DNA from 2 places in the Nocardia sp. NPDC004340 genome. Region 2 is predicted to be linked to the other one. Evidence: riboswitches for the same ligand, from Rfam matches in the RefSeq annotation. Region 2 holds a riboswitch; the other holds the start of a gene.
The links. A riboswitch is a leader RNA that binds a small molecule or an ion and turns the genes downstream of it on or off. The one in region 2 is predicted to bind magnesium.
Positions count from the first base shown of each region.

Region 1 (8,826 bases), on a different contig from region 2:
CGCGGAGGGGAGCATCAGGCCCGCGATGATCCGCAGTAGCGTGGACTTTCCGGAGCCGGATTTGCCCAGCAGCGCGACGATTTCGCCCTCGCGCAGCTCGAGGCAGACATCCGAGAGCACCGGTAGCTGCTCGCCGGAGGGGTTGGTGAAGTTCTTGGTGACACGATCGACGGTGATGATGGGGGCGGACACGATGGGTCCTCCTTTCGAAAAGTGTTTCAGCTCAGCGAGAATCGTCGTTCGGCGGTGCGCTGCAGGCGTCGCCACAACAGGCGGTTGATCGTCACCGTGACCACGCTCATCACCACGGTGCCGAGCAGCACCCTGGCGAAGACGTCGTCGGTGGTGGCGTTGGTGATGTACGCGCCCAGGCCGTAGGCCTCCATACGCGTGTTCCCGGCCTCCACGACCTCGCCGACCAGCGTGGCGTTCCACGCGCCGCCGAACGCGGTGATCGCGCCGACCACGTAGCCGGGCGCGATCGCGGGCAATATCAACGACTTCCAGCGCTGCACGCCGTGCACGCCGAGATCGTCCATGGCCTCGCGCAGGTCCGTCGGGATCTGCCCGGCCGCCGCGATCACGTTGAACAGCACGTACCACTGCGCACCCAGCGCCATCAGCACGATGCCGCCGACATTCAGTGAGATGCCGGTGTAGGTGAGCGCCGCGATGACGAAGATGAACAAGAACTGGGCCGGGAAACTGGCCAGCACCTGCACCACCGGCTGAGCGAACCGGCAGACGCGCGGATTCATCCCGATCCACACGCCGACCGGCACCCACACGATGGTGGAGACCACCAGCAGCACGATCACGCGGCCGAGGCTGGCCAGCCCCATCAGCGAGGTCGGCCCGAATTCGGCCAGGCCCACGGTTCGTTCGAAGTAGGAGGCGAGTGCCCAGGTGCCCCAGGCGAGCGCGGCGAAGAGCAGTCCGAAGAAGAGCACATCGCCGATGCGGCTGCCCGCGCGCTCGTCGTAGGCGGAACGGGTGCTGCGCCCGAAGACCCGCATGAGGCGATCGACGTGCTCACCGACCGGCCGTAGCACCCGTGCCAGCCGGCCCGGCACCGTGCTGCGGCGCAGCAGGTCGAGCACCAGACTCCTCGGGGCCTGCGCACTTTCGGTGTGCTCCACCCGGAATCGCTCCGACCACGCCGTGAGCGGCCGCCAGAACACCACGTTCACCAGGACGATGGTGAGCACCATGACCAGCGCACCCACGATGAGATTGCCGACCTGGGCCTCTGAGGTGGCCGCCGCGATGAAGCTACCCATGCCGGGCAACGCTTCGTCCCGGCCGGATACCGTGATGACCTCCGAGGCCGCGAGCATGAACCACGCGCCGCCGAAGCTCATCATGCCGTTCCAGATCATCGGCACCATCGCCGTCGGCACCTCCAGCTGCCACAACCGCTGCCAGCGGGTGAGCCGCATCATGCGGGCCGAATCATCCAGCTCCCGGGGCATATTGCGCAGCGCCTGGTAGTAGGCGAAGGTCATGTTCCAGGCCTGCGCGGTGAAGATGGCGAAGATGCACGCCGCCTCCGCGCCCAGATACGAGCCGTGGAACAGGCCCACGAACGCGGTGACCGTGATCGAGACCAGCGCCAGCACCGGTACCGACTGCAGCACGTCGAGGGCCGGGATGAGCACCTTCTCGGCCCGCCGCGAGCGCGCCGCCCACTGGCCGACGATCAGTGTGAAGAGGATGGACGCCGCCAGCCCGATGAACATGCGCAGCGTGGTGCGGGCCGCGTAATAGGGCAGATTCGCGGGATCGGTCGATACGGCCTCGGTTCCGGTATCCGGCGTCCAGGGCACCGACATGTCCCGAATCAGCCGCAGCACCAGCAGGATCAGCAGCACGCCCGCGCCGATGATCAGGTAGTCCACCGCTCGGAGCCGGCCGCGTGCCCGCGGTATCTCGGGAGTCGTCTTGGGGCGGTCCGGAATTGCCAATTCAAGAGTCATTGCTGTTCACCTCGCTCCGAGGGGCTTCGTCGCAACTCAGTTGGTCGATTCGGCGGCGACCGCGGGCGGTGCGGTCATGACGTTGAAGGCGTGCACGGCCGAGGCCAGCACCGCCGGTACGCCGACGAGCAGGTTGAAAACCACGACGCCGATCCCGGCCCCGGCCACCGCGCCCTCCAGACAGCCGGTGATGGCGCCGGGAATCGCCAACGTGCCCAACGTCAATGCGCCGACCGCGAGACCCTGGCCCGCGCCCAGCAGGACGCAGCCCAGCGGCGCGCCGATGACGGCACCCAGCAGCGTGCCCACCGCCAGGGCCACGGTGAGCTCGTTGTTGACGTTCTGGAAGACGGTATTCATCCGATCCTCGAAGCTGTCGGGATCGGCAATCTGCTGTGCCGCAGGGTCTTCGGCTTGTGCCTCCGCGACGGCGTGCAGCTCCGCGGCGATGCGTCGTTCCTCGGCGCTGACCGGTCGGGCCCGATCCGGGTTCGGGGTGAGGGTGGCGCTGTCGCCGTCGATGCGGGCGTCGATCGGGTACGTCGTGTCCTGCTTCGTGAGGGTCAGCGGGATCGCCCCCACGACCACGCCCTGCGGATCGAGGATCTGCAGCTGGTCGGTGGTGGTTCGGAACGTGCCGAGGTCGGTGTGCAGCACCACCGATCGGTCCACGATCCGGGCGTCGCCGGATACGGCCTGAACGTTCACAGCGTCGGCGAGCCGGACGTCCGGTCCGGGTGCCGTGGCCGAAGCGGCGGCCGGGGCGACCAGTCCGGCGGCGGTCAGCGCCGCGGTGGCGAATGCGAGCAAGCGAATTCTCATCGGGATGTTTCCCCTCGGGATACCGCTGCCCGCATCGGTTTCCGGGCAGCATCGAATACCGTCGAGCACGGTGGTGCCGACGGGTCGGATATATGCGAATCTCCGAATTCATTCGTGAAATGTGCACGCGAATAATCCGGTGCCGCGTAGGCGGCATCGTGATATCGGAGAATTATGTGCGTCGAGATATCGACGCGGTGTTGGTGTGCTGGCTAGCGGCCCGGACCGAGGTGGAGGGGCCGGCCCGGAGATCCCGGGTCATCATCGGGTGTCATCTTGCTACCCGACCTCCTCACTGGTAGAACGCGATTCGTCAACGCACGCGGGGAGGTCGCCCGGAACTCTCGGGGCGGACGCACACCCCTCTCGTCAGAGTTTTGGCACTGCACGACGTGTTCCGAATCGGAAAGCCACTTTGGATTACCCCTTGATCCGGAGAAATCTGTCCTAACCTTGGGCGTCTCTCGACGTCGTCAGATCAGTGGCCTATGTTCGTGCAGGAGCCTCGCCTATCGAGGTGCAACAGGGAACCTAGTTAAAGACTCGCTAAAAGTCAAAGCCGCTATTCGCATATCGGCGAGCCCTGTGTCACATCGGCGCGCCGGACCGTCGATCGGACATTTCAGATGTGTCGGCGACGCTGGTCGGCGTGGTGAGATCCCTGTTCGAGCGGGAGGACCGCGTCCATGGGCGCGTCATCCATGGCCGCACCACCTCCGACTGGATCGACACCGCGGTCGACACCGGCGGCCAAGCCGGCGCGGCTGACCACCAAACAACCCGTCCTGACCGTGCCGATCCGGCGCGGGCTGAACGTACGTACCGCGCAGACCGAACCGGCCAGTGCGCCCAGCAGCCGGAACCTGGTGCGGTACAGAACGTCCTCAACTGCCGAATGCCGAGTGGCGTACACCCGTGAGGCGGTATATTGCGAAGCGCAACTGTTTCACATCAAGTATCGGGGAATACTCATGCGTCGTACCCTTGCCCTCGTCGTGCTCACCGCCGCGGTCCTCACCGCCGGAACGGGTTTGGCCGCAGCCGAATCGCCGTCGACCGGTTCGGCCTCGGGTTCGGCCGGGACTGTCGCCACTGTTCTCTGCGCGGTGGTCAAGATCTCGGCCTGCTCGATCTCGGTTCCTGAAAACAACCTGCCGGTCTCGACGCCCGAGAACACAGTGCGGTAAATGACGCCAGCGGAAGGATCGCCGATTGCTCAGTCCGGCGGTGGTGGGGTGGGCACCGGATCAAGCGGCCGACTGATGCACTGAAATCCGCATTCCCCGCTGATCGAACCGGCCAACGCGGGGCGTTGGCGACTGGAATCTGTTGCGGCGCAGAACTTCCGCCCATGCCGGTGGTGGACGGTTAGAGCCGTTGTCAGCTGCCTAGCGGGCGGCGAGACCGGCTGCGACCCGAACGGCCTGCCTTCGTTGTGCCGCCTGCGACATCGGGCGAGCGCCATTGGTGAGGCTATTGGCCGGCGCTGGGCGTATCTGAATTGCCGCCGATCCTGCTTGTACCCGCGATGTCCTCCGAACAGGTTGGGGCTCCGCGACTTCGGAGTCACCATGATTTCTCCACACTTTGTCACCGGATCGCGCACAACTGGCCGATATAGTGGCCGCGTGTCTGCTCGTGGTACATCGTGGAATCGCTTGAACCGTCTCGCGTACCTATTGCAGGTCATTGCTGTCGGCGCCCTGGCTGTAGCGTGGCTGGCGATCGGGCTCGGACTGTTCTCGAGGTCGGGAGTAGATCTCGAAGCGGGTGACCGATTCGCCGCCAACCCCACGGTCTATTGGCCGTACCTGTTTGTGATCAGCCCGCTGCTGTTCGTCACTGGCCTTTTCGGGCTGTTGCCATACCCGTTCGCTCCTGGCGGCACCATCGCGGGTGGAATTGTTGCCAGTTTTTTCGCTCAATGGGTGGGAACCGAGCTGTACTTGTCCGACCTCAAGCCAGAGCTACCCGGACGCCTCGAAACGAGCTTCGGTGCTGCGTGTTTCGCAGTTGCCGTAGCGTTCACGGCAGCGATCGTGCATGTGTACAGCACCCGATCCGGTCGGACGCGTGTCGCTTCGATTCGAGGCGGAGCAGGGCTGGTAATTGCCATTCTCGTCAGTGCCTGGGTCACGATTCCGCCCCTGATGGCGGGCAGTGGCGCCCCGTCCGGTGTCCTGGCTGGGCTCGTCGCCGATGCCTACTGCGGCAGGAAAGTGTCGGACTGGATGGACGAGGGACAGGCGGCGATCTATACGGGCGACGGGACACAGTGGTTGCCGGTGAAGGCTGCGCCGGACAACAGGTTCGGGGTCCTGGTCACTCTGCGTGACGGCATGGGCAGCGTCGAAACCACCCCGCCGACCGCGATTTCCTTCCGAGACGAGCTGCCATTCAGTTCGGGTCCGCCGGCAACCGAATTGCGTCTGCATCAGTCTGGTACAGGCAACCGGTCCGCGTTTACTCGTCTGCGTGATCCGAAGTGTGAGCCCGGCAGTAACCGGGTGGTTTCGGCGAACTATTACTATGAGGAATACGGCGGAACGAACAACTCTTCGATTCAGGGCAAGGTATTTCGTAGCAGGTAACACGCTGACAAGTGTGTTGACAGCCGTCGCTGATCCGGATGTCTGCATAGCGCGCACCACGTCGAGCAGCCGTGGTCGTCCCGAAGATCAACGGCCCGAGGTGAACTCGGGCCGTTTCAGTGCCCACTTATGCCGATGAGCGGATATCAACCGGCGAACTTCGCGGCGGCTTGCGCGGTGACCGGGGTGAAGAGGTTGATCAGGTTGCCGTCGGGATCGCGAAACAGCAACGACCGGTTCCCCCACGGCATCGTCGTGGGCTCGTTGACGAAATCCTCGACCGTGTCTCGCAACCGCCGGTAATCGGCATCGACGTCAGGGACCAGGAATTCGATGATCGCCGTGTGATTGTCGGCTGGGTGCGCGCTGCCCGCGGCGAACAGCGCCACGGTGCGGGTGCTTCCGATCGCGAGGGTGCCGGCGGGTGTGACGATTTCGGCGAAATCCGGTGTAGCCCAGTTCGCTTCGACACCGGTCACGTGCTGATAGAAGCTGACCAGCCGCTGGATGTCGTCAGTGATCAGGCGGATCGAGACGAGCTTCATTGTGTGCTCCTGCTGTCGGATGAGGCGGAGGTTCCACCGCCGCACGCCACGGTAGAGCCGATACCGGACAGTTTCCGCCCGGTATAGATGAGAGAATTTCCCGATGACGCGCCCCACCGCCCGAGTGCTGGCCCTGCTCGAGCTGTTGCAGACCGGCGGTACTCATACCGTCGGCGAACTCGCCGGACGGCTCGGCGTCGATGAACGCACCGTCAGGCGATACGTCACACATCTCACCGACCTGGATATCCCGGTCCGGTCGGTGCGGGGCCGCTACGGGGGATACCGGCTCGCTCCCGGATACCGAATGCCACCGCTGATGCTGACCGACGACGAGGCGGTGGCCGTGTTACTCGGGCTCCTCACCAGCCGCGGCGCCGACCGGCCGACAGCGGCTGCCCGCGCAGCCGACAGCGCGACGGCCAAACTCCGCCGCGTCCTCCCCCCACGTCTGACGGCCCGGCTGGACGCACTGATCAACACCGTCGAATTCACCGCCGACGCGCGTCCGGAAGTGGCTGTCGAGACCGCCGTCCTGCTCCGGCTCGCCGAGGCCACCCGCGAGCACCGACCGGTCGCAATCGAGTACACCGACCGAAACGGGCGGTCCAGCCGACGGACCGTGCACCCCTACGGGCTCGTCGACCACTCCGGCCGGTGGTATCTGACAGGGATGGACAGCAACAGCGACGAACTACGCCAGTTCCGGCTGGACCGCATCACCGCGGTGAGCACACAGCCCGGAACGTTCGCTCCGCCCACCGAATTCGAGCCGGCCGCTCATCTGCTGTCCGCATTGGCCGACGCGCCCTATCGGCACGAGGTATCGGTCCGAGTCCAGGGCACACTCACCCAGGTCCGCCCGCTGCTCCCCGCGACGATCGCGACCGTGCATGAGATCGCCTCGCAACCCGCTGACACCAACCCATGGGTCCGGATCCGAATCCGCGCCGAACAACTCGACTGGATTCCCGCCGTGCTCGCCGGCTTGAACCGCCCGTTCATCATCGAGCACCCCGACACACTCAACGACGCCGTACGCGCCCTGGCCAGCCGACTCACCGCGGCCGCCGACGGCCGAAACCCGTAGGTAGCAGCCCGGACGCTCGGTAATGCCGCCTACCGCGCTGACCGAACCGGCCAGCGCGGGCGCCGGCGGCCCGAACCTCGTGCGGGTACAGAATGTCCTCAACTGCCGAATTGAGCGTGGTTAGACACGGTGACTGGGTTCGCGGGCACGATCCGCCAGCTGATTAGGGGCATTGGGCATTATGTTCGAGGCGAGCGGGATACAGCTAGCTGGCTTGATCGTGGCTCTCATCTCAGAGGGATTCGCGATCGCCGCGGGGGTCTACGCCTTCCTCGAACAGCACTACCGAGACTCGGCGGATCGAATCAGGATGACGCAGTTTGGTGTCGTCCTCCTCGCAGCCACCGCGGCCGCGCGACGGGACAGCACCCAGGCCACGCCGGCCCTGTACGGCGGTGTCACTGGTATCGCCGGGGAGCTGTCACCACGCTGACGGGCTGGTCGAATTGCCTTCGCGCCCCGAATTTTTGGGGCATCCCGCCCGTAAGCGCTCCGATAACGCCGCCCCGATCTGGCTCGATGACCAGTTTGTCCTTCCATCTGGATGGAAGTCGGGGATGACGTGTCGATGCGAGGAGAAATATGAAGGCCAGATCTGTGCTGTTCGCCGTGTTCGCCACCACCCTGGTGGCGGCCGCGAGCGGATGCTCCGGCAACTCGTCGACCCCGGCGGCGACAGCGACCACGACAGTGGCCGCATCCCAGGCGACGACCGTAGCGGCGCAAGGCAACCAGCCGGCTCCGCCGCCTGCCCAGGCCCCGGACAGCCAGGGTGGCAATCCAGCTGCGGGCGAAGCCAATTCGCCGCAGGCCGCACCTGCCACCAGTGTCGCGACCGACACGCCGCAGTCCACGATCGTCCCGGTGACCACCAGTTCGGCACCCAACGGCAGTGGCCACGGAATGTGCTTCGACCCCAATTCCGGGCTCGCCAATTCGGCGATCAAGAGTCTCGCCCCGGCCGGGAACGGCACATGGGGCAATCCGTACGCGAGCGAAGACCCGATCTCGGCGGGCTGCGATGGCGTGCTGACGTGGATGACGGTGGAATCGGGCAATATTCACCCGTACACCCATGTCCTGTTCTTCACCAACGGCACCTACCTGGGTACCGCGACGTCCAAGCCCTACGGCTACACCGAGGTCATCGGAAAGACCGCGAATACCGTCTCGGTGCAGTACAAGTGGGCGAAATCCGATGACGCCCTGTGCTGCCCGACCGGCGGCCCCAGCGTGGTGACCTTCACCCTCTCGGGTGGCAAGGTGGTGGCGAAGGGGCAGTTCCCGCCGAGCAATTGAGTGTCAGGCCGATGCTCGGGGCGGGTGGACCCATCCCGAGCATCGGCGGGGTGAGAGCGGGCGCGGGTGTCAGAACGTGGCGCGGTCGAACGGGATCGGGAGCTTTTCCAAGGCCCCGGCGGCGCGCAGTCGGGTGTTCGCTTCGAGGATCGTCTCGATGGCCGGGGAGTGCGTGCCGTCCCCGGTGAGGTCGATGACCAGTCCATCGTGTGCGGTGCGGACGTAGCTCGCAGGCAGCGCTGCGGGTGCGAGGGCCGCTCGGCGAGCGGAGAGGAAGACCGCACGCCCGCAGCGGGGGTCGCTGTTGGCCAGGTCGAACCGTTCGGCCACGGCGCGGTACTGATGCCTGTCGTAGACCTGTCCGGCATCGATCTCCCAATGCTCCGCGAGCAGACGCAGGATCCGCGGAGCGCGCCGGATCACCCGCGTGGTCTCGTCGATCTCGCGTGACCGGAAGGCGAGTACGACGGAGTTCACCGTGTAGCGCGAGGTACTGCCCGCGT
Region 1 is NZ_JBSGDW010000004.1:557,410-566,235, reverse strand. Features, by position in the region: gene ACWEOI_RS19360 (ABC transporter ATP-binding protein) at 1-192, opposite strand, end outside; gene ACWEOI_RS19355 (ABC transporter permease) at 219-1,976, opposite strand; gene ACWEOI_RS19350 (hypothetical protein) at 2,013-2,798, opposite strand; M-box (ykoK) riboswitch at 3,153-3,322, opposite strand; gene ACWEOI_RS19345 (hypothetical protein) at 3,485-3,985, shown strand; gene ACWEOI_RS19340 (hypothetical protein) at 4,427-5,389, shown strand; gene ACWEOI_RS19335 (VOC family protein) at 5,536-5,934, opposite strand; gene ACWEOI_RS19330 (helix-turn-helix transcriptional regulator) at 6,038-7,024, shown strand; gene ACWEOI_RS19325 (hypothetical protein) at 7,206-7,457, shown strand; gene ACWEOI_RS19320 (LppP/LprE family lipoprotein) at 7,607-8,323, shown strand; gene ACWEOI_RS19315 (Imm52 family immunity protein) at 8,393-8,826, opposite strand, start outside.
Region 1: it holds a riboswitch for magnesium, as region 2 does, so the genes downstream of both, ACWEOI_RS19350 (hypothetical protein) here and ACWEOI_RS22560 (ABC transporter permease) in region 2, are expected to answer to the same signal.

Region 2 (8,826 bases):
GCGGTTGCCCGGAGCGGATTCGCTCCAGTGTTCGTTCGACGCCGAGCCGGCCGAGAGAGGTCGCGGCGAGCTCCAATCCCACTGGAACGCCATTCAATTCGGCCGCGATCTGCTCGAGCTGTGACCGGTCCGCGGCGGTCGCCGCGTCGCGGAACCGGGTTTCGATGCAGTTCGACAACAGCTGCGCGGCGGGACTGAGCGCGGACCCGTCGGATACGACGGACAGCGGCGGAACCAGGTAGAGCACCTCTTGATACAGGTCGAGCGCGTGGCGGCTGGTCGCGACCACGGTCAGTCCCGGGCACCGGGCCAGCACGGAGGACAGTCCGGCCGCGAGATCGCGGGTGACGAGATCGCAATTGTCGGCCAGCATGATCAGTGGTTCCGGGCCGATTCGCGTCGCCACCGTGTCCGGTCCGAGCGGGGTGGTGTGCGGCTCCGCGGTGCCACCCAGTGCGTCCAGGATAGTCCGCCAAGCCTGTTCGCCGCCGCTCACCTCGGCCAAATCGACCGATACGACCCGACTCTCGGCGTCCTGCAGAGCGGTGGTGGCCAGCCGGCTCTTGCCGACACCAGCGCCCCCGGTCACGGTGAGCAACCGGATTCGCTGGTCGAAGACGAGCTCGCGAAGGTCGGCAAGCTGTGATGCCCGTCCGATCAGGAGGGGACTGCGACGGGATTCGGGCATTCTCCACCGTTCCTGTGTCGGAGCTCGGGTGGACGACGTGCGGCCAGACCGGTGATTCAGTCGGCGACGCTGCCTGGTGCTTCCGACCCTAGTGAACGAGCCTCCTTCCGCAGACCGTCGCGAGGGTGACAGATTGTTGCTCTCGCCGGTGAATCCGCACGGTGTTAGGTTCGGTCTCCCGCCGCCGGTGACCGCGGACACGGCCGGGGTGGTTGACGGGGGTGCGGTGGGGGCGCATGGTGGGCCGATGGGCGAAGACGCGCGGGCCGGTCTGAAGTTCTCCAGTCTGGACAGTCCCCTGTTCGACGGGGCGGGGGCCACCAAGGGGGAGCTGATCGACTATCTCGAGGCGGTGGGGGAGCGGATGGTGGGGGCGCTGCGGGAGCGGCCGTTGTCGGTGGTGCGCGTGCGGCCGGGGCAGGAGCCGTTCATGCAGAAGAACCTGCCGAAGTACACGCCGGAGTGGGTGCGGCGGAAGACCTTGTGGGCGGGGAGCTCGAAACGGGAAGTGTCGTACGCCTTGTGCGATGACGTGCGGACGCTGTTGTGGTTCGGGAACCAGCGGGCGGTGGAGTACCACGTGACACTGCTGCTGGCGGAGGATCTGGTCGACTATTCCGGTGGGCCAACCCATCTCGTGCTGGATATCGATCCCGAACCGGGACAGCCGTTCTCGCAGGCGGTGGCCGCGGCCGAGCTGATCCGGCGGGCGCTGGCCGACGACGGGCTGGCGGGGGCGGTGAAGACCAGCGGGTCCAAGGGGGTGCACATCTTCGTGCCGGTGCGGGCGGGGGTCGATATCGAGGACGCGGCGGCCGCCACCCGGGCCATCGCGGCGCGCGCCGAACGGCTCGACCCGGACCTGGCCACCACGGCCTTCATTCGAGAAGACCGGGGCGGCAAGGTTTTCCTGGACTCCACCCGGGCGGGCGGGGCGACGGTGGTGTCGGTGTACAGCCCACGGGTGCGGCCGGGCGCGACGGTGTCGTTCCCGGTCAGCTGGGCCGACCTGCCGGAGATCGATCCGCGCGATTTCACCGTGCGCACCGCCGCCGCCATCCTCGGCGACCGCGATCCGTGGGCCGAGGCCATGCCCGAACCGCAAACGCTCCCGGCGGATCTCATCGCCGAGGGTCACACCATCCCGGTGGCGCGGGTGCAGGCCATGCACGAAGGCAAACGCCGCGCCCGCGCCCGCCGCGCGGACTGATCGAGTCCTATGATGATGGGGGCGGACATGACTGTCCTCCTTTCGAAAACTGTTTCAGCTCAACGAGAAACGCTGTTCGGCCCGGCGCTGCAGTCGCCGCCACACCAGCCGGTTGATGGTCACGGTGACGGCGCTCATCACCACGGTGCCCAGCAGCACCTTCGGAAACAGGTCCGCCGCGGTGGCATTGGTGATGTACGCGCCCAGCCCGTACGCCTCCAGATGGGTGCCGCCCGCCTCGACCACCTCGCCGACCAGCGTGGCGTTCCAGGCCCCGCCGAACGCGGTGATCGCGCCGACCACATAGCCGGGGGCGATCGCGGGCAGGATCAACGACTTCCACCGCAGCCACCCGTGCACGCCGAGATCGTCCATGGCCTCACGCAGATCGGTCGGGATCTGCCCGGCCGCGGCGATCACGTTGAACAGCACGTACCACTGCGCGCCCAGCGCCATCAGCACGATGCCGCCGATATTCAGCGAGACGCCGGTCCAGGTGAGCGCCGCGATCACGAAGATGAACAGGAACTGTGCCGGGAAACTGGCCAGCACCTGCACCACCGGCTGCGCGAACCGGCACACCCGCGGGTTCAGCCCGATCCACACCCCGACCGGCACCCACACCACGGTGGACACCACCAGCAGCACGATCACCCGGCTCAGACTCGCCAGGCCCATGAGCGTGGCGGGCCCGAATTCGGCCAGCCCGACGGTCCTTTCGAAGTAGGCGGCCAGGGTCCAGGTGCCCCAGGCCAGCGCCGCCAGCAGCAGCGCGAAGAAGACCACGTCCCCGGCCCGGCTGCCGGGACGGTCGTCGTAGGCGGACCGGGTGCTGCGCCCGAAGACTCGCATGACGCGATCGATCCCCTCGCCGACCGGTCGGCTCACGCAAGCCAGCCGCCCGGGCACGGTGCTGCGCCGCAGCAGGTCCAGCACGAGACTGCGTGGTACTTCGGCGCTTTCGGTGTGCTCCACCCGGAACCGCTCCGACCACGCCGTGAGCGGCCGCCAGAACAGCACGTTCACGACGACGATGGTGGCCACCATGACCAGCGCGCCCAGCAGCAGTCGCGACACCTGCCCCTGGGAGGTGGCCGCCGCGATGAAGCTGCCCATGCCCGGCAGCGCCTCTTCCCGCCCGGACACGGTGATCACCTCGGACGCGGCGAGCATGAACCACGCGCCGCCGAAGCTCATCATCCCGTTCCAGATCAACGGCACCATGGCGGCCGGCACCTCCAGCTGCCACAACCGCTGCCAGCGGGTGAGCCGCAGCATGCGGGCGGCGTCGTCGAGCTCCCGCGGCAGGGTGCGCACGGCCTGGTAGTAGGCGAAGGTCATGTTCCAGGCCATCGCGGTGAAGATGGCGAACACGCACACCGCCTCCGCGCCCAGGAAGGAGCCGCGGAACAGCGCCACGAACGCGGTCACCGTGATGGAGACCAGCGCCAGCACCGGCACCGATTGCAGTACGTCCACCATCGGGACCAGCACCTTCTCCGCCCGCCGCGAATGCGCTGCCCACTGGCCGACGACCATCGTGAACAGGATCGAGGCCGCCAGCCCCAGGAACATCCGCAGCGTGGTGCGCGCCGCGTAGTACGGCAGTTCCCGGGGATCGGTCGACACCGCTTCCGGTCCGGAGCCCGGCGTCCACGGCACCGACATATCGCGGAACAGCCGCAGCGCCACGGCGATCAGGAACACGGCCATGCCGAGTACCAGAAAGTCGACGGCGCGCAGCCGATTTCGCGGACGCGGCATCGGCTGCCCTGTTTCGGGACGGTTGGGAATGGTGATCTGGAGCGTCATCGGATGAATCCGCATCTAATCGAAAAAGGGCGCGCGGAAATAGGCGCATGCCGAATCACGCGAAAGGGTGATGGTGGCGTCGCCGAATACCGGGGAATTACGAGTGCGCGACAGGAGGTCCGGGGTCGTCATCAGCTGTCATCCGACCGCCACCTCCTCATACAGCTCATACGCGGATTCATCAGCGCACACGAGGGAGGTCGACCCGGGGAATCCGGGGAGGACGCACACCCCTCTCGTCAGAGCTTCGGCACTGCACGACGTGTTCCGAATCGGAAAGCCACTTTGGATTACCCCTTAATCCGGGGAAATCTGTCCTAACCTTGGGCGTCTCTCGACGTCGTGAGATCAGTGGCCTGTGTTCGTGCAGGAGCCTCGCCTATCGAGGTGCGTTATCGAACGTAGTAAAGCCCCGATGAATTGTCAAAGAGTGTTCGCGCACGATCGGTCCGATTCGCCTAGTCTGGTCCGCGTGACGAGAGCGGTGCGCGCGGCGGTGGGGATCGCCTTGATCGGGCTCGCGGTCGTGGGGTGCGGGAACTCCTCGGACCAGCGGGCCGCGGCGACCCCGACGGCCGCGCCCAAGGCGGCCGTGCCGTCTCCCGACACCATCGGCCTGTGCGGCGGCGTGTCCGACGCCGAGGTGGTCGATGCCACGGGATCGGCCGGTGTGCAACGGGTTTCGGCCAATCCGATCGGCTGCGCCTGGCAGCCCGCCACGGGCGGCGACTACGCCGTCACCTTCCACTGGTTCCGGGGCAGCTCGCTGCAGGACCGCCGCGACCAGGTCACCACCGGCAGTCCCGCCACCGTCCGGATCGCCGGGCAGCCGGGCATCGAATGGCGGGGCGCGCAATCCTGCGAGGTCGCAGTGGCATTCGGCGACACCGACTTCATCGACTGGTCCGAACGGTCGAGCGCACGCGCCTGCCAGGGCATCGAGCAGCTGGCCGCGGCCACCCTGACGCAGGCGGGACAGGGCTGATGGCGCGCCCGGGGGTGCGAATCACGGTGGCGGCCTTGCTGATCGCCGCCCTGTCCGGGTGTTCGCACAGCGATCGGCAGGCCGACGCCCGCCCGGCGGCCGATCCGAACCTGCTGGCGGGCTGTGGCCCGCTGGAGGATCAGAAGCTGGCCGCCGCCATCGGCGTCACCGGGATGCGGCGGCAGAGCGAGCCCACGGTGTGCGACTGGACCGCCACGAATCCCGGTGGCGGCGCGGTCGACATCACCTATGCCTGGCTGCGGGACGACACGCTCGCGCGGGAGGTGCGGATCGCCGACCGGTTCGGATACCGCGTGGAGCGGCTCGTGGTGCGGAACTTCGGCGGCATGTACTGGCGGGATCCAGCGGACCCGGGTGGTTGCGCGGTGACGGTGGCCGACACCGGTACCGTCACCTGGTGGGTGCGAAACCGCGATCACACCGCGCGGCCCGATCCGTGCGCGGCGGCCATGAATCTGATGAACGCGACGCTCTCGGTCGACGGCATCTGACGCGCGCGGGAACCGGCCTCAGTGCTCGAGGAACGTGGCGACGATGTTCCAGAACATGTTCGGGTCCACGGTGTGGAAATCCCAGCTCTCGGTGAGGCTGTGGGTGGTGCTCACGATGGACTTGATATCGAAGTCGTGCCGGGTGGCGGTGCCCTTGGCCTCTACGGCGGTGACGACGTAGGCGGTGGCGGTTTCTGCGGTGTGGGGCACGAGGAAGCTCCAATCGAGTACCGGTCCGGGGGAACGCGTGACAGTGTCCTGGCGTTTCCGACCAGTCTGATTTCCGTCCGCCCCGCGCGGGAGTTCCGAAAGCGCCAAACCGGTCCGGGACACGCCAACCTTGCTGTGAGGTAGCCGGAATACCGTACGGTAGGTGCGATTTCGGCTCCTCAACACGGGTCTTCGGGTCCCGGATCGGCCCGGTCCCGCCACCTTTGCACCGCCCGCCGCAGGCTCGCCGGATCCGCGTATCCCAGGAATTCCGCCTGCTGGGCGCGTGGAAGGTGTTCGGCGCGTTGCAATCTGCGGCGACGCGCGTGATCCACCTCACGCCGCCAAGTGGTTCCGGCCTCGGCGAGCCGGCGTTGGAGTGATCTCGGCGATGTCAGCAGCCGCCGCGCAACCACTTCCAGGGTCGCCGCGCCATTGGCGAGAGCCAGATCGATGGCGTCGCCGAGCTGCTCGAGCCAGGTCACCCCGACCTCCGGGGTGGCGGGCAGGGTGGCCGCGTAGGTCAGCAGCACCGCCGTCAGTTCCGGATCGGCCGACTTCATCGGCAGCGCCAGATCCGAGGCCCGCAGCGTCAGCGCATCCGCCGGGGCGTCGAAATCGATTGCACGGGTACCGAACAGCTCGGTGAAGGTGGCGAGATCGGCGGGCGCGGACTGCCGGAAACTCACCCGCGCCGGCACCACCGGGCTGCGGGTGGCTGCGCGTGCCCGCCCCACGAGCAGCGCGAAAGTGGCCTGTATCAACAGTTCCCGGCCCCGGCAGTCCTCCATGGCCGACCGCACCTCGTAGCAGACCTCCTGTTCGTCGCGGCGCGCGACGCGGAAGCCGTAACTCGTGCTGAGACTGCCGGTATGGCGCACGCACGCCTCGAGCGCGTCGCCGAGCGTGGCCGCGGACAGGAACAGATATTCGAGCAGCCCGAACTCGCCGGTGGTGCTCTCGTCGGACACGCGCAGCGCGATATCGGGATCCCCGGTCTCGCGCTCGATCAGCTCCCACACCCGCAGGCAGTACCGGGACGACACCCGGGTGCCCTCACCGCCTTCGCGCCAGGCGGGTACGCCCGCCGTCCGGGCGATCCGGTCGGCGTCGAGTCCGGCCCGCGCCGCCCGCTGCAACGCGAACCGGGCCATGAGAATGCTGTCGTGACAATCGGATCGAGTGTTCACGGCCGACCGTCACCACGTGGCCCGGCGGCGAGCGTTCGCCAGCTCCCGACTCCAACTGGTTCCGGCCGCGGCCAGCCGCCGCTGCACGGTGCGCGGGCTGGTATCCAGCCGCCGCGCGATATCGGATAGTGAGACGGTGTCGAGGGATACCGTCGCGCGGAAGTCCGCGGTGTCGCTGTCCGGACCGGGTGGGGCCGGATCGCTCAGTGAATCGAGTTCGGCCGCAAGCAGATCGACCCAGGCCCGCGCGGGCGGCGTGGACAGGGTGGCGACCGCCGCGCCGCGCCGCAGGACGGCGGCCAGGCCCGGATCGGCGGAATGCTGAGGCCGGTCGAGGTCCGTGCGGCGCAGCGTCAGACTGTCGACCTCGGCCTCGAAATCCACTGCCGCCGTGCCGAAGAACTCCCGGTAGGGACCGTGCCGTCGGGGCGCGCGTTCCCGCAGGGTGACCGCCACCGGCGTGATCCGCGCCCGCGTGGCCAGCCGGGCCCGGCCGGTGAGGAAGGCGAAACTCGCCTGTGCGGCGACCTCCGTGCCCCGGCCCCGCGCCGCCGTCTCCGCCGCGAACGTGACCTGCCGATCGGTCTCGGCGACCACGGCCACCCGCCGGCTGCCCGACAGCCGCGACCCGAATTCCCCTACGGCCCGGAAGCCTTCACCGACCGTCGGCGCGGTCGCGAGCAGGTAATCCATCATCCCCAGTTCCCCCATTCCATGTCGTTCGGCCGCCCGCAGTCCCACGTGCGGCACATCCACCCTGCGCTCGAACAACTCCCACAAGCGGGGATAACACTGACCCGGAACACTTCCCGTCGAAGCGTCCAGCGCGCTCGGCCCGATCCCCGCCGCCCGCGCCAACGCCACCGGATCCACACCCACGGCCCGAGCCCGGGTGAGTACGAAGCGCGCCAGCAGCACGCTGTCCGGTCCGGTCACCCATCCACCTCGGAGCCTGGAGATCCTGCACCGCAGCCGATCCCGGGCGTCATAGCGCGTCGTCCGGGGGCGGCGTCTCAGGTTCGGGGCCTTCGAAGTGCCGCTTGCGGGCCCGGTCCACCTCCAGCCGCCAGGTGGTGCCGGATTCGGCGAGGCGGCGCTGGAGGGTGCGGGGGCTGGTGTAGAGCCGCCGCGCGACATGTTCGAGCAGCGCGTCGGTGCCGTCGAGCACCTCGGCCAGCGCCGTGGCCACCCGGTCGGGCCATTCGGTGGCGCGCGGGGGCGGCGGCGGCATGGTGGCGGCATGGCGGCGCAGCACCGCCGCCAGCATGGGGTCCGCGGTGATCTGCGGCCGCTCGAAGTCGGTGTTGCGGTAGGTGATGCGGTCGACCGGCGCGCCGAATTCCAGGCGGGCCGTGCCGAACTGCTCGGTGAACGCGTCCAGATCCCGCGGCGCGCGCTCGCGGAACTCGATGCTCACCGGATCCATCGGCTGCCCGGTCATCTGGCGCATGCGCGAGACCAGGGAGGACAGCGCCATCTGCACCGACAGCTCGCGGCCGCGGCCCTCGGCGTTGACGGTGTGCACGTCGAAGGTCGACTCGGTCTCGGTCTGCTCGCCGGGATCGATCCGGAAGTTGGTGGAGATGGACCCGATGAACGGGCCCAGCACGGTCAGGCCGGCCCCGACGGTGTCCGCGGTGGAGATCAGATAGTCGATCAGCCCGAACTCGCCCAGCCGGTAGCTGCCGGTGGCGCGCAGGGTCGCGTCGGGGTTGTCCAGCTCGCGTTCGAGCAGCTCCCACAACCGGGGGAAGTAGTGGCTCGGCACCCTCGCGGCATCGTCGGCCAGCAGCCAGCCCGGAATGCCCGCGGCCCGCGCCAGGCGGGCCGGATCCACGCCCGCGGTGCGGGCGCGCGACAACACGAAGCGGGGCAGCAACACGGAGTCGGAGGTGTGCACGTGCCAATGGTGAGGGCAATTCCGGGCCGGAAACCCAGAATTCGCGGAACTGTGAGGCAGCCCGCTCGTCAGGCTCTGATGAAGGTGGCGGCGATGCCCCAGAAGCGCTCGCGGGCGACCGCGCGGAAATCCCATGTCTGCGTGATGTTGTGGGTGGCGCTGACGATCCCGGACACGTCGAAGTCGTCACGGGAGGCGGTTCCCTTGGCCTCCAGGGCGGCGATGACGTAGGCGGTCGCGGATTCCACGGTGTGGGACACGGGTGTTCCGATCTGTCGCAGGGGCAGGGCGGGTGGTCGGGGTGGAGCGGGTTCAGCGG
Region 2 is NZ_JBSGDW010000005.1:321,796-330,621, forward strand. Features, by position in the region: gene ACWEOI_RS22550 (ATP-binding protein) at 1-688, opposite strand, end outside; gene ACWEOI_RS22555 (DNA polymerase domain-containing protein) at 936-1,898, shown strand; gene ACWEOI_RS22560 (ABC transporter permease) at 1,953-3,710, opposite strand; M-box (ykoK) riboswitch at 3,935-4,104, opposite strand; gene ACWEOI_RS22565 (DUF3558 family protein) at 4,183-4,695, shown strand; gene ACWEOI_RS22570 (DUF3558 family protein) at 4,695-5,207, shown strand; gene ACWEOI_RS22575 (hypothetical protein) at 5,226-5,417, opposite strand; gene ACWEOI_RS22580 (AraC family transcriptional regulator ligand-binding domain-containing protein) at 5,597-6,571, opposite strand; gene ACWEOI_RS22585 (AraC family transcriptional regulator ligand-binding domain-containing protein) at 6,617-7,543, opposite strand; gene ACWEOI_RS22590 (AraC family transcriptional regulator ligand-binding domain-containing protein) at 7,593-8,507, opposite strand; gene ACWEOI_RS22595 (hypothetical protein) at 8,576-8,767, opposite strand; gene ACWEOI_RS22600 (AMP-binding protein) at 8,820-8,826, opposite strand, start outside.